Regions from separate parts of the Paenibacillus sp. FSL H3-0286 genome, predicted to be linked through region 1. Evidence: riboswitches for the same ligand, from Rfam matches in the RefSeq annotation. Region 1 holds a riboswitch; each other region holds the start of a gene.
What was found. A riboswitch is a leader RNA that binds a small molecule or an ion and turns the genes downstream of it on or off. The one in region 1 is predicted to bind cyclic di-GMP.
Positions count from the first base shown of each region.

Region 1 (7,302 bases):
TCCTCTCCTACACAGCAGGAACCAACCGAATTCCTGTACCAGTGAGTAAGCCATGGCTGGTTAACCGGATATCTACGCCCAAGATCATTCGGGAGATTCGAGATTTAAAAAAGAAAGTCGATCTAGTCTTGCTTTATCTGCATTTCGGAAGCGAATATCGTTACACTCCAAACAAGAGGCAAAAAGAGCTGGTCAATCTCTTCTTTAAAAATGGCGCCGACATCATACTGGGGTCTCACCCACATGTTCTTCAACCGTTAGCGCTTCGTGGAAAAAAACAATTCGTTATTTACTCATTGGGGAATTTTGTTTCGACTAAACTAATGAATATTCCTTATACACAAAGCGGTATCATTCTTACGCTTAAAATAAAGAAGGATGAAAAAGGACACACGAGTATAACTAACGTAGGTTACATCCCGACTTGTGTAGATCGAAGAATAAAAAGCGGCAGGAAAATTACAGAGATCATCCCCATCCGCGACGCATTAAAGAGAAGCGACACCGACATAAAAACAGAACGGCGAAATCTCATGAATCGAATGTTGAAACATACGACAACAATCTTAAAGAGGGAATAGAGTCGTTACAGAAAAATAACGTTCCGCGGAATTTACCGCGGAACGTTATAGATTTAGACCTCAAAACTGTGTTTGGGTTTAGCGTAAACGATCAGGCATCATTAATTTAAGGAATTCTAGAATACCATTCTCTACTACAAGTTCTTCTCTATCTTGATCAGCAAGTACTCTTCTGATGATATCTTCTTTACCCTCCAGCACTTTACTTGTCCAATGAGGATCAATGATAAGAGATCGTCCTACTGCTACTAATTCAGCATTTGTCGACGTGTCCTCTGCGTCCTGTTTGGTACGGATATCTCCTACCCCAATTAAAGGTACACGGCCATTGATTTTCTCATGCACATATTGCAGGATTGATTTTTCTTTAAAATCTTCTGATGCAGATACTTTCTTAAAATCCCCTAATGAAATATGCAGATAATCCAGCTTTTTATCAGCTAATTTATCAATAAGATAAAAGGTATCGGTGATTTTAATTCCAGGCTCTTCATATTCTTCTGGAGAAAAACGATAACCGACAATAAAATCCTTAACCTTTGAATTGTCAACGACAGCAATAACTGCATCCACTAATTGGTTAATGAAATTAAATCTTTTCTCTAAGCTTCCTCCCCATTGATCTTCACGACGGTTGGAGTGTGGAGAGAAGAATTGTTGGATTAAATATGTGTTTGCTCCATGAATTTCTACCCCGTCAAATCCAGCTTGAATAGCACGTTGAGTCGCTTTTTTAAAATCCTCAATTACACCGAAAATTTCATCTTCTGTTAATGCTCTTGGAATTTCTGCATTCGGGCGTTCGGCAGCAATGGCGCTGGAGGAAACGGGTTGTACGCCACGCAATATTTTTGAATCTGTCATTCTTCCTGCATGGAATAGCTGTAAAATAGCCTTTGTTCCATTTCGTTTAATAGTAGATGCTAATCGGCTGAGGCTAGGAATAAATTCATCGGAGGAAACACTAAGTTCACCTTCCCATCCTTTTCCACCCTCTTGTACATTTGCTGCCGCAGTGATGACCGCACCTACTTCGCCCGTTCTTAGCGAATAGTATTTCAATTCATCTTGTGTTACTACACCGTCATAAAAGCTCATTCGCGTGGTCATTGGAGCCATAACCACTCGGTTTTTTAATGTCAGCCCTCTGCGAAAAGTTAATGCTGTGTCTAGTGCTATCATCTTTTTCCCAACTTTCATTAAATTATATTTAGAGAAATTATTATATACATGCGCATACATATAAATTACAGCAATGATTTATTCTTGTCAACTAATAAAGAACTGCTGTTGGATACAACAAAAAGCGCTGTTCCGCTGAACAGCGCTTTTCGCTCGTTATGAATCGTCCTTATTATTCTAGTTCGGCCGGTTTTACAATGGCTGCACCTTTATTATTTTTGGAATATTTAGCTTCGATTTTCGTGGTGTATGTATCTTTAGCTCCATCACTTACCAGCACATAACTCAGATCGACTGTCAGCTTTTCCGTTTGCCAGGTCTTAGTATTGACGAATAATTTCCACGTTACGCTTTTGGGTTGAACTGTCTCTCCATCCCAGAGGTTCTCCTGATCATAGAGTTTGATTATCCCCTTAGCTGCTGTCGGATCGGTTACCGTGAATTGTAAGACTGTTTGTGCGCCAGCAGTGCTGACTTTCATGGATTTTTTATAACTTTTGACCGAATCAAGCATGGAAACAGGATCGTATTGGCCTTTAGAGTAAAAGGCATCCCATTCCGTTTTCTCCAGTCCAAGCCAATATTGTGCATCAGGATCGATTGGCTCCCCGTCATCGTCGTAACCTTCATCTTCAGATTCATCGATCAGTTCACTTCCGTCTACAAGATAGTAAAACTCCTTGTCATTGGCATATAGACTGTACGATGTTTCTAAAAGACTACTAGCGACAGTGCCTGCTGCGGCAAAATTCGGCAGACGGTTGATATCCAGCTTCAGAGTGTTGGTGTTGCTGATACGCACCCCGCCGCTTTGAATATCCTGTTTTTTGGTCACATCCAGATGGAAATTCTTTATTGCTTTGGAGGCTGCCGTTACTTTGCTGATCATCTGATCCGCGGTTACTACTGTTGAGGTAGCTGCTGACACTACTCCTGGATTAGACATCCATCCGATCGTTCCGGACAGCAATAAAGCACCTACTGCCAAACTAGTACCTATTGTTTTGAAAAAACTGTTCATGTACTTCCCCTTTCGGCCCCTTGCGATAATGTAACGCCGTATAGGTCGAAATAATAAAAGAGCTCAAAATAGACTACATATTCTTAGAGCTATCCTTTATGCTTCATAAGACATCCCTATGGCGGCCTGGCGATCATTTCCTTCTGTCGAAAGGTTTTAGACCCATGGCTTTGTGTCATCATCTTTCGATGATTTTACCTTTAACGCGGACATTCAATTAGTTTTAATAGATTACGGACGCATGTCCCACCGCTAATTTTATCATGGTTATAATTACCTGTAAACGACTTATCTTCCATTCGAATTCGCTATGATACTCAGAAGAAATACTACAATCAAAATGAAAAATGAACGATTACATACGCTTATAAGTCTTATTAATGAGAACAGTAAAGACAGGGGGTGCAGCAAAATGAGTGACCGGGAAATTTTCGAGCTCTATAAAGAACAAGTATATTATTTTTGTTACTACTTAATGAAAAATCAGGCAGATGCGGAGGATATTTCCCAAGAGGTATTTGTAAAAGTTATCTTAGCGGATAAGTCGAAGGTAAGAAACTTGAAAGCTTGGATTTTACGAATTGCTTCGAATGAGTGCAACAGTGTGATCAAAAGGCGTAAGACGGGGTGGATGAAAGAAGTACGTAATTATTTACTATCCAGGTTTGAGGAATCAAACCCTGTAGAAAAACGTTTGGATCGACAGGAAACTAAAAAAGAATTACAAGGGTTATACAGTCAGCTTCCTGACAAAATCAGAATGGTAGTAGTCCTTCGTTTTATAAACGAATTGACTGTACCCGAGATCTCTAAAGTTATGAGCATACCCGAAGGAACTGTAAAATCCAGACTGAACAAGGGACTTAAAATACTAAATAGAATGGGTGGAACCCAACTAAAGGAGCTGAATAGTAATGAGTCTCTTTATTGAAAAAGATAAACATATTCCCCGACCGGATTATGATTTGATGTGGACTGCCATAGAACAAGAAGCTTATACACGTCAAAGAAATCTGCATGCCTCCCAGAATACTCCTAGGTCTAATAAAAAGGTTATTCCTATCAGTATTGTCTTCTCTTGCCTCTTACTTGTAGCCATTCCTGTATTCGCTAGTATGACGATTAATTGGGATAAAATTGGTGGTCGAAGTGTGAGCAATGCATTAAATAACGGCATCGGTCAACAGTATAATCTTCAAACTTCCAGTTCAGGAGTAACAATGAATTTGAACGGTGTTGTAACTGATGGAGAAAAAATGAAAATGCTGTTATCACTTGATACTAAATCTGATCTATCCAAATATACTGGATTTGCTACAGAGGAAAACATCATGACTAGTGAATCCGGTGCCAAGGCAAAGGTATACGGTTATTTAGAATACGATCCTGAAAGCCAGAAACTCATTGGAGTATATGAGACACCTGATACATTAAAGGATGATAAAAAGGACTACAGGTTTGAAGCACGGAATCTCATTTTTTACAGTGATCGGAATATTCCCTTACAATCTAATCATCAAGCAGGGGATACTATCAATACTGGAGTTAAGCAATATCCAAGCATTCAAATCGAATCCGTTCGATATGTTTCCAATCAAACCATTATCCGTTACAAAGTCGCTGCATCACCATCTGACTTAGGACGGGGTAATCCACATTTGGTAGTTAGTACTGGTGGTCAAAAGAATGAAGCAATTCCAACCATCATGCCTAACGAAGGATCGGATTTATTTATTGAACAGGTTTTCAATATAACTGAATCAGATTGGAAGGAAGCTAGTCTTCATTTTAGTTACATTGAAGAAGCGAAACGATTTTCAGGTACGTGGAAGTTCGATTTTAAAGCAGATGGACAAAAAGCAAGTGAGGCGATTTACACTAAGAAACTGTATAACAGTCCTGAATTTCAAGAAAAGACCGGCATAACCTTAGATCAGCTAGTGGTTACCCCTTTGGATATCCAAATTCTAATAGATGAAAATGATTCGCTTAAAAAAGGAATTGTCCACTATAATACCGCTCAGTTGGTTATAGGTGATCAAACAATCACTGGGGGTTGGAATTTGAAAGGAGATCATTCCGAAAGCTACCAGCATTTATTTCAATTCGAATCTCCGGAATGGTATAACGACTGGTCCGATGTTCCAATGAAACTTATATTAAAGGATGCTGTCATTGAGAAACGTGATACTACTAAGAATTGGATCACTATAAACAAACCTAAAGAAGAAAAGCAGTTCACTTCACTTGATGTCGATGGGTTAAAAATTGAATTCACTTACTATACTGAGGGCGAAAATTTGATTGTCGAATCAACATCCAAATCTTCTGGCTTCAAAAGCGTTAACCAAACTACGTTACGGATTAATGGCAAAGAAGTGGTGCCTGAAATTACACCTAAGGGCATGATATCTACAGGAACTAATATTGATAGCTACAAAGATATCCCTTTCGACGAAAAAATCGAACTGAACCCTGGAATCTATAAATATAGCGATCCTAGCCGGAACGAGGAAATTAAACTTTAATGCAGGAAGTTAATCTATGTCCCGCCCTTTCTAGTTAATCCTAAGGGCGGGTTATTTATGGATAAAATCATTTCTGTTTATGTTTCTCTTTTATTTCCTTCACAACAAAAAAAGCATAGAACGGACTCAAGTCCGCTTTATGCTTTCCATTATTAAGATAAACAATATTTAACCAGCGCATCTCGCACACCATGCTCGTTGTTAGACCCCGTGACAGCATTCGCTGCCGCTTTGACCTCAACCGGAGAATTATCCATCGCAACGCCCATACCCGCGTATGTAAGCATAGAAATATCATTAAAATAATTACCGATCGAAAGAACTTCCTCTTGCGGAATTCCCAGCTTCACAGCCAGATTCTTTAAGGCGTTGCCCTTGGAGGCTTCCGGATGCATCAAGTCAACGAAAAATTCACCACTGCGCAAAATATTGTACTCATGGGTCCAAGTACGCCATTCACGTTCAGCTTCGTCAAGGATTTCTGGTTGTGTAAATACAGTAAACTTAACAACCGGTTCACGGAAATCTTCCCATGCTGGCAGTGTAGCCGGCACGATACGGAAGTGTTCATACATATAATTGGCTTCTTTGGTCAGGTTTTCTACATTATCTACATACATATCAAAAGCCGTATTCACATCATAATGAATATCATGCTTTCTACAATAATCAATATAAGGGTCAAGACCACGAGCATCCATACCGTATTGATGCAGCACTTCCCGATCTTTCACACGAACCGTTGCAGCTCCGTTATGACCCAGCACATAACCAGACAACCCCATTTCCTCCATAAAAGGAATCGAGTTCTGCGGACTGCGGCCGGTACATAACACGATTTGTCCTCCAAGACGTGTAACCTCAGCAATGGCTTCTTTATTCTCAGTGCTCAAGTGGTGATCATCATTCAACAGTGTACCATCTACATCTAGTGCAATCAGTTTGTATCTCATACTCCCACCATCCTTGTCTTTCTTTTTCTATATATATTGAACCTGGCTATTTGAGTTAAGTTTCAGTCGCTGTTGTTTCCAGATTTCTTGATTTATACCGTTTACTAGTGGTTGAAATCCGGAAACAAAGGCGGCCGCTATCGCTTTTACAGTTCCAAATTTCCCCTCCGCCACTCCATTCCCTAATCCCAAGTTTCCAAATTCAATTTACATACCATTTTTTCTCTATATTATTGTTCTAATGCTTCTGTACTTAAGAGTGCCAGTTCCTCTAGCGTAAGTTCACGACTAGCTCCCAGTGGCAGGCTTTCGTCCAGCTTCAATTCTCCCATAGATACTCGTTTCAGAAAAGTGACTTTTTTGCCGACAGCTTGGAACATTCGCTTCACCTGGTGAAACTTTCCTTCTGTGATGATCAGCGAAATATGTGAGATTACTTTACTGCCGCGTTCTCTTCCCAATATAGTTAGCTGTGCAGGTAAAGTAACATATCCATCTTCCAGCTCGACACCTGCCGCAAAAGCCGCTACATCGTCTGCATCTACGTCTCCCTCAACTGTAGCTTCATACGTCTTAGGGACATGCTTGCGTGGCGATAGTAGCTCGTGAGCAAGCTTTCCATCATTGGTGAGCAGAAGCAGCCCTACTGTGTCCTTATCTAACCTTCCTACAGGAAAAGGTTCAAACTGTACATATTCCTGCTTTAAAAGATCCAGAACGGTCCGATCCCGCTTGTCCTCTGTTGCCGACAGGACTCCCGGTGGCTTATTCATCATAAGATAAATAAATTCACGATAGGTAACAAGCTCGCCGCCAACCACAATTTTATCGTGATACGGGTCTACATGAAATCCACTATCCTTGACGACTGCACCATTCACGGTAATTAAACCTTGCTTGGCTTGTTTACGAATATCGCTGCGTGATCCTACCCCCATATGGGACAATACTTTATCTAAACGCTGCTTTTTTGCAGTTTTCCCTGATAGGCTCATTCTTACATCCACCTCCAGCCTGCGGGATATTCATTCTTGAGC
Region 1 is NZ_CP150285.1:2,398,297-2,405,598, reverse strand. Features, by position in the region: gene MHB37_RS10320 (CapA family protein) at 1-581, shown strand, start outside; gene MHB37_RS10315 (NADH-dependent flavin oxidoreductase) at 660-1,763, opposite strand; gene MHB37_RS10310 (DUF6612 family protein) at 1,936-2,784, opposite strand; cyclic di-GMP riboswitch class I at 2,902-2,993, opposite strand; gene MHB37_RS10305 (RNA polymerase sigma factor) at 3,197-3,715, shown strand; gene MHB37_RS10300 (DUF4179 domain-containing protein) at 3,699-5,312, shown strand; gene MHB37_RS10295 (Cof-type HAD-IIB family hydrolase) at 5,465-6,265, opposite strand; gene MHB37_RS10290 (pseudouridine synthase) at 6,496-7,260, opposite strand; gene MHB37_RS10285 (RsmB/NOP family class I SAM-dependent RNA methyltransferase) at 7,263-7,302, opposite strand, start outside.

Region 2 (7,302 bases), 2.6 Mb from region 1:
TTGCTTCAATCGAGCGGCCGGATTATTTTGATAAAATGATTATGATCGGACCTTCCCCACGTTATTTAAATGAGGGAGATGCTTATTTCGGGGGCTTTGAAAAAAGTGATATTACTGAGCTTCTGGATATGATGGAGATGAATTTCGCGGGCTGGGCTAGCTTTATGGCTCCACTTGCGATGAATAACCCTGACCCGATGTTGACTAAACAGCTGGAACGAAGCTTTATTTCGGCCGACCCTATTATCGCTAGAGAATTTGCGGAAGTTACATTTTTTTCGGATCATCGAGAAGATCTGCCTAAAGCGACAGTGCCTACACTCATATTGCAATGCTCGGATGATAGTATCGTTCCTATAGAAGTAGGAGAATATTTACATAGACATATGAATAATAGTACGCTCCGGTTAATGGAGGCCAAGGGCCATTATCCACATATTAGCCATCCCCAGGAGACCATTACTTTGATTAATGAGTACCTTGGGTGAGATGGAGAAGATTATGGTGTTGAAAGGATATTTAGACAATGGATGACCGGTTAAAATATGCGCCATGCGGATATGTTTCCATTACCCATGAAGGAATGATCCTCGATGTGAATCAAACCTTTTTGGATGGGATGGGATATCAGCAGGTTGATTTGGTAAATAAACATTTTGAATCTATCATGTCTACGGCCAACAAGCTTATTTTTCATTCATACTTCTATCCTTTTATCAATCTGAATGGACATGTAGAAGAGCTATTTATCAATTTGAAGGACAGCAAGGGGCAAGCCGTGCCTTACTTGTTAAATGGTAGACGCCTTGAATGTGAAGGTGTAGAGGTCATTGATTGTATTCTCGTACAGATGGGCAAACGTATTGATTATGAGCTAGAGTTACGATCTGCGAAGAAGCAAATAGAAGAGGCGTATTGGGAAAAAGATCAGGCGCTGGCAAAGCTCAAACAAATCCACCTGGAAATCGAGCAAAAGCAAGCTGAATTACTGGAGATGAATGCCGTTTTAGTAGAGCTATCTACTACAGACAAGCTTACTGGATTAAAGAATAGAAGGTTCCTGCAAGAAAAGCTGGAAGAACAGATTGCAGCGTATCACCGTGATCAGGCGCCTTTTTCGTTATGTATTCTAGATATTGATCACTTTAAAAATGTGAATGACACCTACGGTCATCAGATGGGTGATTATGTCCTGGAGAAATTGGCGAGTATCCTGAAGTCCCAATCTCGTAAAGAAGATATCGTAGCTAGGTATGGTGGTGAGGAGTTTATCCTTCTGCTGCCTAATACAGATTCATCGGATGCCACGGCTATAGCTGAGAGTCTACGACAATTCATAGCCAGCTCCACTTGGGAGATTGGCAGCATTACGGTAAGCATTGGCATAGCTACCTTTGAAGCAACCGATACAGACATCACTCTTCTGGAAAAAGCTGATCAAGCGCTTTACGTTTCTAAAGAACAGGGGAGAAATCGCGTTACGCATATTATGGATTTGAGTGAAAAGCTTCTTTAATTGGAGGCTTTTTTTGTTATTTATAAACGATACATCCTCTTTGCTATAATTGCTCTAAAATGTCTGTTCCCTTCAAGCTGTAAAAGGGAATTCGGAATTTCTTGAATGGATCTCTTATGTAAATCGTATTGGCATCAAGCCTATGTGACAACGTTACGATAGAATATAACAGGATGATGATTTATTATCAGTATGTTGGCATACAAAACTATGGAATGTGGATCATGCCTACATTATCTATTCGGGGATTATGGCGATCTGGAAGTGATCCATCCCTCCAATATAAGAGTGCTGTCTGCGGTGGCTATGAATGATACTGTATTATTTGAGATTAAACATGAGCCTTTTAAGCAGATGGTTGCCGATTACCCGTTGATTAAGGATCAATTGATGCTGCTGCAAATGGAGCGTTTATTTTTATCGAATCGGTTATTATATGAAATGAAATTTCATGATGCGAGAGCGCGTGATATGATCGGAACGTTAAGGGAGACGGCTACCCTTGTGCTAAAAGATCTGCAAGAACAAAAGATTATTGAGATTCAACATCAGCAGATCACCGTGTTAGACCCGGCGTATTTACTGGAGTATACGGATTTCGATTGAGAAGAGCCGTTCCGGGATCTTTTTCAGAGAATCGATTATTAAAGGGGTTATGAATGTGGCTTGTAATCATTGTGTAGTAAGAGAGCTGAATTTTCAAATCAAGGCTCATGGTGAGCTTAATCTTAGGGTTTTACCTGAGGTTATTCATCACTTGAGTAGAAGTAATACGATACATAAGGTGGAAGAAAATGTGATTACAATTAAGGAGGCTGGGGTGCGGGATTTTCTGGATTTCTGTAATGACCATATGGAGTCGGAGCAGGTTGAATTCCGTATAGATGACCAAACATGGAGACCTCTATCCGAATTACCCACTGTACTTGATATGGAGTGGATTGATGAGGTTATCACTAAGGGTCTTGTTACTTGCTACTTCCAACCGATTGTGAACGTAAGGGAAGAGATTTTTGCATACGAGCTCCTATCCAGATTTAAAAAAGAAGACGGATCTCTTATCTATCCTAATGAGATTTTTGCGGCGGCACGGAATCGTGGGCGTTTATATGCTTTAGACCGGTTATGTAGAATGACGGCTGTAAAATATGCTGCACCCTTAAATAAAAAAACGTTTATTAATTTTATCCCAACGTCGATCTACGCTCCAGAGTTCTGCTTAAGATCAACCGTTGAACTGGCCAATCAATTAGGCGTCGATCCTTCTCTTTTTGTCTTTGAAGTTGTTGAGACGGAGAAAGTGGATGATCTCGCTCATTTGAAAGCTATTTTGACATATTACAAGGATCGGGGATTTGAATACGCTTTAGATGATGTTGGTGAGGGCTTCAGCACGATCGAGATGTTATTGGAGCTTAAACCCCATTACATGAAGCTGGATATGAAATATGTTCAGGGTGTGTCCAGCGATCTGAACAAACAGAAAATAGCAAAGCAATTTTTAGAAAAAGCTTTAGAAATCCAATCCGTTCCTTTAGCAGAAGGTGTGGAGTTTAGAGAGGACTTTGAATGGCTTAAGCAGAGTGGTTATCAGTTGTTTCAGGGCTATTTATTTGGAAAGCCTGATCCTATTCCCAAACAGTAATCCTAATGAGTATATATCCGTCCAGAGGATGAGATGAATTTCAGGTCAGAGTCTGAGTACAGCCAACCCCCGGGGTTGTATAATTTAGGTAATTTGAAAAGGGGGACGGGATAGATATGAAATGGCATCAATTTGTAACGCGCTGGGCGGATTCTAGGGGCTTTGATGGACGAGAGATTGATTATCAATGGCCTTCTCCCTCATTTCCGGTCATCAGTATTCGCAGTAATCTAGGGCGATACTCAGGTCAAGCGTATGGCCGTGGAGGTAAACCCCGTGTGAAGACAGCCGTTGGATTAATCGCTATTGGAGATGTAGCTGTTGGCTTGATTTCCATAGGTGCGATAAGCGTGGGCGTATTATCCTTAGGAGCAATATCACTGGGAATGTGGTTAGCGATCGGAGCAATAGCACTTAGCTGGCTTGGCTTCGCAGTGGGAGCGATTGCGATTGCAGGCGTGGCTGTAGGAGCGATCGCAATCGCGGAAAAAGCGTTGGGGGCCATCGCCATAGGGGATACGGCGTTTGGTGCGATAGCGATAGGCAGGATCGCTGGGGGTGCCATAGCTATCGGACAATGGGCATATGGTGTAATCGTAGTTGGCGAACATGGTTTCGGATTAATTCCCGTCACGGGCGATGTGTGGAATTGGTTCCGGGGTTTGTTTGGATCGGAGAGTTAAGTAGACCTACAGTCCTAAAGGATGTCCTTCTCTTCCGGGATAGTCGATAAATAATATCTATCACATAAGAAAAACTAATTGCAATTACCTATACTCATTTCATACCAATTAATCATGCGATCAGATCTAGGCTTATGTTACTCTTTGAATGTATTCGAAACTTCATAGGCAAACCTATGGAAATGTAGGGACGCAAAGCTATAGGGACTAAGGTTATCATAACTATTGTCAGCCAGCTGCCAAAGAGTGCGTAACGCTTTTTGTTAAAATATAAGAAAGTATAAGTTATAAAACTATACTTAATATCTTATATTTCTCGCTTAAACGCTTACCGTCCTTATAAGGACGCCGAAGGCGTTTATGCTTGTTAAGGTTTAATAAAAATTAAGTCTTAATTTTTAGGCGACTTTATACGCAATCAAGCTACTCTTTTGGGGTAGTTTTTTTTGTGCCCATTTTTGGGCACTGGAGAGATTCATATGACATCTGGGGGTAAGAAGAGATGAAGAAAATGATTGCGATCGCTACATCGGCGGCCATGTTGGCCAGTTTTTCGAGTGAGGCAGGTTATGCTTTAGCAAGTGAGGCAAGCAAGGTAAATGTAACAAAAACAGTGGCGCAAAGTAAGGTTAACTTATTAAGCAACGCCTCGGTTATTCCGTTTGAGCTGTACGGCAAGGATGCTCTAAATGCCTATAATGAGGTTTTTAGAATGAATCCAGCAAATATTAAATCCATCACAAATAACGGTGGCAACTACTCAGGCTCGCCTATAGCTAAGGCTATGGATGGGGATATGAGCACGCATTGGGAGACTGGCAAACCGAATAGTTCAACGTTTACGAATGAGGTTGTGTTTGTTTTCAATGAGTCCACTGAATTAAATAGAATGGTATACGCGGCTAGGCAATCCGGTGCGAAAGGTAAAGGTTTTGCTCAAGAATTTGATATCTACGGCTCCACTACCGATGCGGGTGATTTTACGCTCGTGTCTTCTGGAGAATATACAGGCTCAACCGGTGATGTAGTGGAGATTCAGTTCGCACCTACGGCTTTTAAGAGACTTAAATTTGTCTTCAAAAAAGCGAACCAAGATTGGGCGAGTGCGGCTGAGTTTTCTTTTTATAAAGAGGATAGTGTCTCTGCTAAAATGAAAAAATTATTTACAGATGATACCTTGAGCCAAGTTAGTGCTGCCTTTAATACGACAGAGAAATTAACAGCTTTAGAGAATGAAGTGCAGGCACATCCACTGTATGCGCAGTTTAAAGAAGAGATAGAGAATGCAAAGATCCTTTTGAAGAACCATCAGGTAGAGGCAACGGCAGCCAAGGTTTCGAAGCTAAAAGGGTATGGAACAGCCTATGAAAATGCCTATAGCCAAGCTTATAGAATGCCGAATGCAAACGTATCAAAAGTAACGGTGAACGGTGGAAGCTACCCAGGTACGAAGCCTGAATATATGCTGGATGACCAGCCCACTACGCATTGGGAAACGAACAAAAACAATGATGCAAGCTTCACGAATGAAGTCGTGTTTGAACTAGCGCAAGCGGAAGTGCTGGACAGAGTGGCTTTTTTGGCTAGAGATAACCGCAAAGGATTCCCAGAGGCTTTTGAAATCTATGCATCAGAGACGAGTAAAGGAGAGACCTTCCAACTTGTATCTAGCGGAACCGCGATTAGTACCAATGACTTTCTGGAATTTAAATTCGAACCGACGAAGTTTAAAAGATTAAAATTTAAGTTCACAAAAGCTAATATCAACAGACCTTTTGCGGCTGAATTTAGATTTTATACAGAAGATAAAGTAAGCGAAGCTGTAAATGGTATTTTCACAGATGGAACGATGAGTGCGGTTGTGCCTGCTTATAATAGCGTCGAAGCAATCAACGAATTAGAAGAAGCGGCAAAAGTACATCCGCTCTATCCAATCCTGAAAGATTCTTTGGATTTAGCTAAGAGGCTAGTGAATGGTGAAGTTCAAACCGAAGGCACCATCATTGAGGCGGAACAACGTGGAGATATGAAAAAGCATGCGCAGGAAAACCTGAGAATTGGTTTTGGTACGAACAACCAGCCTACAGGTCTCGTTGCAATGCCTGGAGATACGATCAACGTTTATGTGGATGCAGCTTCTAACGATAAGCTACCTTCTTTAGTCTTTTCTCAACAAGAGGCCGCTTGGAATGTTTGGGCTAGAGGTGTGCAATTGCGTCCAGGTAAGAACATTATAACCGTTCCTGAATTTGCTATGAATAGTTATTATGCACATGAAGTGACTAAGGGCGGCACCGTTTATATCGTAAATCCCTATACAGCAGAGGAACAAGGGAAAGCGCCATTGATCCGCTTCGAAGGTTTAGAAAAGATTCCTTTTATGACCAAGACCACGGATCCAGAACAATTCAAAACCTTCTTAATCACATACAAACAAAGACTGGACGAAGATAAAGCGGCTCATCCAAATGTTCAAGATCGTAAACTCATAGATGTGGTAGAACTGGCCAGCGATCATGTTATTTTCACAGGAACGGCGACGGAGGCGTACAACAAATATATTACGCAAGGAAATAACCCGCTGGACACCGTAACTGGGTATGACACCTGGATGAAGAGTATTTTTGCCTTCTATGGCCTGGATGGCAGTAGCGAGATTCATGATGCCAAGCTAATTCGTGAGAATATTCGCTTGATGCAGCCTTATGGTGCGATGTATGCAGCGGGAGATCATACAGGGATCCAACTTGGAACAGTAGGAACCATGTTAGGTGATTTTAACAAAGCTTATCCGGGCTGGGGACTGAATCACGAAATCGGGCATCGCTTGGCTATGGGTGAACGGGAATATGGCGAAGTAACTAATAATATGGTGTCTATGTTTATGTCTGTCGCGGCGAATTCGATAGATAATCGTATACCGTATGAATCAGATATCTATAAATATGTCCTCGAAGAAAACAAAGTGGTTATGAATCAGCAGGGCTTATTTGCACAACTCGGAGCCTATTGGCAGCTGGAGCTGGCACATCCCGGATACTGGACAGAGCTGACCAAGCTATATCGGGAGCGGAAGGTCATCCTTACCAACGGTGACAATTCTAAGCAGCAGTATTTGGTGGAGTTCTCCTCCGAAGTACTGGGATTAGATTTAAGCAGCTATTTTGCCAGACATGGCTTCACTGTGAATCCTGAGACAAAAGCGAAAGTAGCCAAGTATCCGGCACCGCAAAAGTTATGGTATTTAAATAACTCGGTGATTAATTATGAGGGAACTGGAATAGCGGATAAAAATCTGGCCATTAAGGTTAATATCACACCTAACACCACGGCTAGAACGAACACGTTAAGTTTCAGTATAGATAAAGAGCTTAAGCAAGACTTTTTAGGATATGAAGTGTATAGAAATGATGTGTTAGTTGGTTTTACAGGAACTGAGCAATTTGTGGATCAGAATG
Region 2 is NZ_CP150285.1:6,903,105-6,910,406, reverse strand. Features, by position in the region: gene MHB37_RS30780 (alpha/beta fold hydrolase) at 1-488, shown strand, start outside; gene MHB37_RS30775 (sensor domain-containing diguanylate cyclase) at 527-1,516, shown strand; gene MHB37_RS30770 (Crp/Fnr family transcriptional regulator) at 1,709-2,122, shown strand; gene MHB37_RS30765 (EAL domain-containing protein) at 2,313-3,161, shown strand; gene MHB37_RS30760 (hypothetical protein) at 3,278-3,844, shown strand; cyclic di-GMP riboswitch class I at 4,002-4,088, shown strand; gene MHB37_RS30755 (NPCBM/NEW2 domain-containing protein) at 4,347-7,302, shown strand, end outside.
Region 2: it holds a riboswitch for cyclic di-GMP, as region 1 does, so the genes downstream of both, MHB37_RS30755 (NPCBM/NEW2 domain-containing protein) here and MHB37_RS10310 (DUF6612 family protein) in region 1, are expected to answer to the same signal.

Region 3 (7,302 bases), 1.7 Mb from region 1:
CGGCAGGATTGTTTGCGCTGGATTTCATGCATTTCACACAGACAAGAATCTCCACGATTGACGTATACGGAGTATTCTTCATTATGTTGATGTTCTATTTTATGCAGCGGTATTACACAATGAATTTCTACAAGCAGCCTTTAAGAAAAACATTAATTCCGTTATTCTGGTCTGGCTTATTCTTCGGAATCGGCGTAGCTTCGAAATGGATTGTGCTCTATGGAGGAGCAGGGCTGGCCATTATGCTGGCTATCTCCCTTTTTGAACGCTACAGAGAATACCAAGCCTCCGGACGCCTGCTGGCAGAGGGGAAGATTAAAGACAAGGAATTGCTGGGCACCTGTCGTGAAGCAGTAGATTCTTTTTGGAAAAAGACTATTATTACGTTGGCTAGTTGTATCGGGTTCTTTGTAATTATTCCAGTAATTATTTATAGCTTATCTTTTGTGCCGGGGTTATCTGCATCAGCAGAGGGCTTCACTATAAAAGGTTTGATTGATTCCCAAAAGAATATGTACAACTACCACAGCCAGCTTGTAGCTACACATCCTTTTGCTTCCTCATGGTGGCAATGGCCGTTTATGAAGAGACCGGTCTGGTTCTTTAGCGGCGGTGAAGGTTTGCCGGAAGGTCAGGTCAGCAGTATAGTGACTATGGGGAATCCGCTTATCTGGTGGACGGGTATTTTTGCGATGTTGGCAACGCTGTGGATTACGCTGAAACGTAAAGATAAGAACCTCTACATGATCTGGATCGCCTTCTTCTCGCAATATGTTCCGTGGATGCTTGTCCCAAGAGAAACATTTATTTACCATTATTTTGCTATGGTGCCATTTATGATTCTTGGTATTGTATATATAATGAAGTTGCTGGATAGTAAATTCCCTGAGGCCCGTTACGTACAGTATGTCTATGTAGCTGTTGCTTTGCTGCTCTTTATTGCTTTCTACCCGGTACTGTCAGGGATGCAGGTCAGTGGAGATTACGTGAAAGATATGCTGCGTTGGTTCCCAACTTGGGTTTTCTAGGATTTAATAAAAATCTATAAAATAAGTTTATGCATGCAGCGTTATTATGAAGTGTAGATGGATGTAACGCTCCAAAAAGCTTGTAGGAGGAATAAAGGTGAAAGCCAGATATAGTGTGATTGTACCCATGTTCAATGAGGAGCAAGTAATTAGCCATACTTATGAACGTTTGAAAAAAGTAATGGACGAGTGCGGCGATACTTATGAGCTGGTCTTTGTCAATGACGGCAGTCGTGATCGTTCCGCCCAGATGATTCGGGAGATCTGTGAACGAGACGAGCATGTCAAGCTGATTGACTTCTCGCGTAATTTCGGACATCAGGTAGCGATTACAGCTGGCATGGACTATGCCGAAGGTCAAGCGGTTGTTGTTATTGACGCTGATCTTCAGGATCCTCCGGAGGTCATTCTGCAAATGATCGAGAAGTGGAAAGAGGGCTACGACGTTGTATATGCGAAACGTCTGAAGCGCCACGGAGAAACGATGTTCAAAAAGGTCACCGCGAAGCTTTTTTACCGCCTGCTCAGCAGTATGACAAGTGTAGATATTCCTACGGATACAGGCGATTTCCGTCTTATTGACCGTAAGGTATGTGATGTCCTGCGGGGACTTAAAGAAAAGAACCGCTATGTCAGAGGTTTGGTGAGCTGGGTTGGCTTCAAGCAGACTATGGTGGAATATGAACGGGAAGAACGTTTTGCCGGAGAAACCAAATATCCGCTGAAGAAAATGATTCGTTTTGCGTTAGATGGCATCACCTCTTTTTCACATAAGCCGCTTAAGATTGCTACGTATATTGGATTCTTTCTTTCATTTTCTAGCTTTCTCTATTTATTTTTCGTCTTGTTCCAAAGGATATTTTTCACCTCCTGGACGGTTCCGGGCTGGGCTTCCATTGTAGGTGTCAATCTGCTCTTTAACGGTATTGTTCTGATGCTGTTGGGTGTGATTGGGGAGTATATCGGACGGATTTATGACGAGTCTAAAGATAGACCGCTATATATTGTTAGTGAGACTAAAGGCTACCAGAACGAAGAACAACTGGACCGCCGGAAGGACCACAATGATGTCAGATAAGAACTTGCGCGCTGCATTCATACAGTTCCTCAAATTTAATGCCGTAGGTTTGCTCAATACGCTTATTGATTTTGTGATTTTCACATTGTTGAATTCACTAGGGATGGTATACGCATTGGCGCAGGTGATCTCCTATAGTGCAGGCACGGCGAATAGCTTTATTTTGAATAAAAAAGTTACCTTTCGTGATCGCAACCGGGGGAATAAAGAAGGCTTCGACCGCGTACAGCTGGTCAAGTTTATCGTGCTGAATCTGGTAGTGCTCGGAATATCACTGTTGTTAATGCATCTGTTGACAGACAAACTAGGTATTCAAGTCTTGATCTCCAAGGTGCTGGTTACCTTTATCACGGTGATCATCAATTTCTTTGGAAGTCGTAAATGGGTATTTTAAACATTAATTTCAGGCAGAAGGAGTTGCTATGCTTAAAGGCAAGTAGCTGTTTCTGCTTGATTTGTATATAACCATAGAAACAATATACGGAGGTGAATAACATTGCGTAAATTCTCCTATCTACTCATACTGGCTGGGATACTTATCATGTTATATCCGACAGCTAACGAGTGGTACAACGACAGGCAGCAGGAGAAGTTATTAGAAACGGCTGAACTAAGCACTGCCGATAGTACTCCCCAGCCAGATCTAAAGAGCAGGTATGCTGAAGTTACTCAGCTGTTAGCAGAGGAATCGGTTCTGGATGCCCAGGCACAGCCCCAACCCCAAGAGACAGAAAAGCCTGAACCGGAGATTGAAGTCGGTGGCAAAGTAATCGCACTAATTGAAATCGATAAGATTGATTTGAAGCTGCCTGTATTAGAAGGGGCTACAAAAGCTAATATGAAACATGCTGCAGCCCATATGAAAGAAACGGCACCCCTTGGAGAGATCGGGAATGCTGCAATCGCGGCGCATCGGGCTAGAACTACGGGGCGTTTGTTTAACAGATTGAATGAGGTTGTTGTGGGGGATGTTATCACGGTAAAGACTAGTGATCAGGTGTTTAACTATGAGGTATACGATATTTCTGTTGTAGATCCGAGTGATGTCTCCGTTCTTGACGGGAATGACAAGGATAAGATTCTTACTCTGATTACATGTGATCCGCTAGTGAATCCAACGCATCGGCTGATTGTTCATGCCAAATTAACAAAAGGAGAATAGTGAATGACAAGAAAACACAAATACCGGGAGATATTTATAAAATAATGGGTAATCTAGTAAATTAGGTCTTGTTCACAACTATAAATATGATAGTATTATACTATGAAAGCTAAACACGATAACGGCAAACCTTCCGAAAGGTAGGGACGCAAAGCTAAAGGGCCTTTTCCCGAAAGGATGGCAGCCAGCTACCGAATGAAGAGGCTTTTTTTGTTTGTTTCAAATGGATTCTATCAATTATATCTAGTAAAGCTAGAACAGATAGAGCTTATACGATAACGGCAAACCTATCGAAAGGTAGGGACGCAAAGCTAAAGGGCCTTCCCGAAAGGATGGCAGCCAGCTACCGAAAGGAGTTTTATCCGTGAAAAAGGTTTATTTTATGCTGGTGGCGTTGTTCGTCCTAATGACTTCAGTTCCGGTAAGTACAGCTCAAGCTGCAAGTGCAGATGCCAGCTGGTTGATTACATCCAAAGTGGCTCAAGGTGTTATTGGTATTAACTATGATATTCCGAAAGATAAAAGAATCAAACTCATGATCACCAAAGATAACAGCAGCTATACATATAACTTGTATGCTTCTGGACAAGCTGAGGACTTCCCTTTGCAACAAGGAAATGGGACGTATAAGGTTTCTGTTCTGGAGAACACAACCGGCAATAAATACAAAGCATTATATTCCGAAGTAGTAGACGTAACCATGAGTGACTCGAATTCCGTATATTTGGGCTCCGTACAGAATGTGAAATGGAGTTCTTCTGATAAAGCGATTGTCAAAGCTAAACAATTAGTACAAGGCAAAACAACAGACGAAGAGAAAGTTAAAGCGATCTATAACTATGTAGTTGCGAATGTACAATATGATTACTCTCTTGCTAATAGTGTAACTACTGATTATATTCCAAGCATCGATAAGACATTGACTACTAAAAAAGGGATTTGCTATGATTACGCTTCTCTTTTTGCCGCAATGCTGCGGAGTGTAGATGTTCCTGCTAAGTTGGTAATGGGGAATACAAGCTACGTTACGCAATATCATGCATGGAACGAAGTGTTGCTTAATGGGAAGTGGGTTACCATTGATACTACAGTGGATGCAGGACTTGCAAAGAGTGATAAGAAAACCGATTTAATTAAAGCCTCAAGCAAATATACTGCGGCAAAATACTATTAAGTTCGTCCCTAGAAACATAACTCTATTAAATAAACAACTGGCTTAATTATTAAGCCAGTTGTTTATTTTTATATTAGGGGTTGCTTTTCTATTAATAGTTGGGGTATTATAGGTAAGCGTTGTTAGACAGCGTACAGGCGATATAGACGAGGCTGATAAAAAGCTTCGAAAAATAAAGCTTGCATTTCTGAAAACAACATGATATATTATAAGAGTTGCTGCTGAGACATTAAACGGCGCCAACGAGAACTTGATCTTTGAAAACTGAACAACGAGTGAGTAGGAAATCACGCAAGTGAAATCCAAAATTAGAGAATTAATTTTCTCGTCAGATGTTTCAAAATGAGCATATCGCTCTTTTCAATACTAATTGGAGAGTTTGATCCTGGCTCAGGACGAACGCTGGCGGCGTGCCTAATACATGCAAGTCGAGCGGAGTCACTTTGAAAGCTTGCTTTCAAAGTGACTTAGCGGCGGACGGGTGAGTAACACGTAGGCAACCTGCCCTTCAGACTGGGATAACTACCGGAAACGGTAGCTAATACCGGATAATTTCTTTTTTCTCCTGAGAGAAGAATGAAAGACGGAGCAATCTGTCACTGAGGGATGGGCCTGCGGCGCATTAGCTAGTTGGTGGGGTAACGGCCCACCAAGGCGACGATGCGTAGCCGACCTGAGAGGGTGAACGGCCACACTGGGACTGAGACACGGCCCAGACTCCTACGGGAGGCAGCAGTAGGGAATCTTCCGCAATGGGCGAAAGCCTGACGGAGCAACGCCGCGTGAGTGATGAAGGTTTTCGGATCGTAAAGCTCTGTTGCCAGGGAAGAACGTCCGGTAGAGTAACTGCTACCGGAGTGACGGTACCTGAGAAGAAAGCCCCGGCTAACTACGTGCCAGCAGCCGCGGTAATACGTAGGGGGCAAGCGTTGTCCGGAATTATTGGGCGTAAAGCGCGCGCAGGCGGCTATTTAAGTCTGGTGTTTAAACCTTGGGCTCAACCTGAGGTCGCACTGGAAACTGGGTGGCTTGAGTACAGAAGAGGAAAGTGGAATTCCACGTGTAGCGGTGAAATGCGTAGATATGTGGAGGAACACCAGTGGCGAAGGCGACTTTCTGGGCTGTAACTGACGCTGAGGCGCGAAAGCGTGGGGAGCAAACAGGATTAGATACCCTGGTAGTCCACGCCGTAAACGATGAGTGCTAGGTGTTAGGGGTTTCGATACCCTTGGTGCCGAAGTTAACACAGTAAGCACTCCGCCTGGGGAGTACGGTCGCAAGACTGAAACTCAAAGGAATTGACGGGGACCCGCACAAGCAGTGGAGTATGTGGTTTAATTCGAAGCAACGCGAAGAACCTTACCAGGTCTTGACATCCCTCTGAATCTGCTAGAGATAGCAGCGGCCTTCGGGACAGAGGAGACAGGTGGTGCATGGTTGTCGTCAGCTCGTGTCGTGAGATGTTGGGTTAAGTCCCGCAACGAGCGCAACCCTTAACTTTAGTTGCCAGCAGGTAATGCTGGGCACTCTAGAGTGACTGCCGGTGACAAACCGGAGGAAGGTGGGGATGACGTCAAATCATCATGCCCCTTATGACCTGGGCTACACACGTACTACAATGGCCGGTACAACGGGAAGCGAAGCCGCGAGGTGGAGCCAATCCCATCAAAGCCGGTCTCAGTTCGGATTGCAGGCTGCAACTCGCCTGCATGAAGTCGGAATTGCTAGTAATCGCGGATCAGCATGCCGCGGTGAATACGTTCCCGGGTCTTGTACACACCGCCCGTCACACCACGAGAGTTTACAACACCCGAAGTCGGTGGGGTAACCCGCAAGGGAGCCAGCCGCCGAAGGTGGGGTAGATGATTGGGGTGAAGTCGTAACAAGGTAGCCGTATCGGAAGGTGCGGCTGGATCACCTCCTTTCTATGGAGAATCGTTCTCTGCAATGAGAACATTCAAATCGGAAGCTAAGCTTCCAAAACTCAGGTTTAGGCCTGTTACTCACTCGTTGCTCAGTTTTGAGAGTTTAAGCTCTCAAGTAAGACTTGATCCTTGAAAACTGGATACCGAAACGAATTTGCGTTTTAGAACATCTTTTAGCAACTTGTGCAAACAAGTAAATGTTATTAGTGAGATGATTCCAAAGAGAATGTCATCGTATGATATTTTCCTGCGGAAGAATCAAGGTTAAGCTAATAAGAGCACACGGAGGATGCCTAGGCGCCAGGAGCCGACGAAGGACGTGGCGAACAACGAAACTGCCTCGGGGAGCTGTAAGCAAGCTTTGATCCGGGGGTGTCCGAATGGGGAAACCCAGCTGTGGTAATTCGCAGTTACTCATTTCTGAATACATAGGAAATGTAGAGGCAGACCAGGGGAACTGAAACATCTAAGTACCCTGAGGAAGAGAAAACAATAGTGATTCCGTCAGTAGCGGCGAGCGAACGCGGAACAGCCTAAACCTAAGAGCTTGCTCTTAGGGGTTGTGGGACGTCTCACATGGAGTTACAAAGGAATATGGTAGGTGAAGAGGTCTGGAAAGGCCCGCGATAGAGGTAAAAGCCCTGTAACCTAAACTGTATTCTCTCCGAGACGGATCCCGAGTAGTGCGGGGCACGTGAAACCCCGTATGAATCCAGCAGGACCATCTGCTAAGGCTAAATACTACCTGGCGACCGATAGTGAAACAGTACCGTGAGGGAAAGGTGAAAAGCACCCCGGAAGGGGAGTGAAATAGAACCTGAAACCGTGTGCTTACAAAAAGTCAGAGCCCTATTAATGGGTGATGGCGTGCCTTTTGTAGAATGAACCGGCGAGTTACGTTTAACATGCAAGGTTAAGCCGAGAAGGTGGAGCCG
Region 3 is NZ_CP150285.1:730,755-738,056, forward strand. Features, by position in the region: gene MHB37_RS03185 (phospholipid carrier-dependent glycosyltransferase) at 1-1,028, shown strand, start outside; gene MHB37_RS03190 (glycosyltransferase family 2 protein) at 1,126-2,106, shown strand; gene MHB37_RS03195 (GtrA family protein) at 2,093-2,500, shown strand; gene MHB37_RS03200 (class D sortase) at 2,603-3,268, shown strand; cyclic di-GMP riboswitch class I at 3,382-3,464, shown strand; cyclic di-GMP riboswitch class I at 3,539-3,619, shown strand; gene MHB37_RS03205 (transglutaminase family protein) at 3,633-4,442, shown strand; rRNA gene MHB37_RS03210 (16S ribosomal RNA) at 4,810-6,367, shown strand; rRNA gene MHB37_RS03215 (23S ribosomal RNA) at 6,630-7,302, shown strand, end outside.
Region 3: it holds a riboswitch for cyclic di-GMP, as region 1 does, so the genes downstream of both, MHB37_RS03205 (transglutaminase family protein) here and MHB37_RS10310 (DUF6612 family protein) in region 1, are expected to answer to the same signal.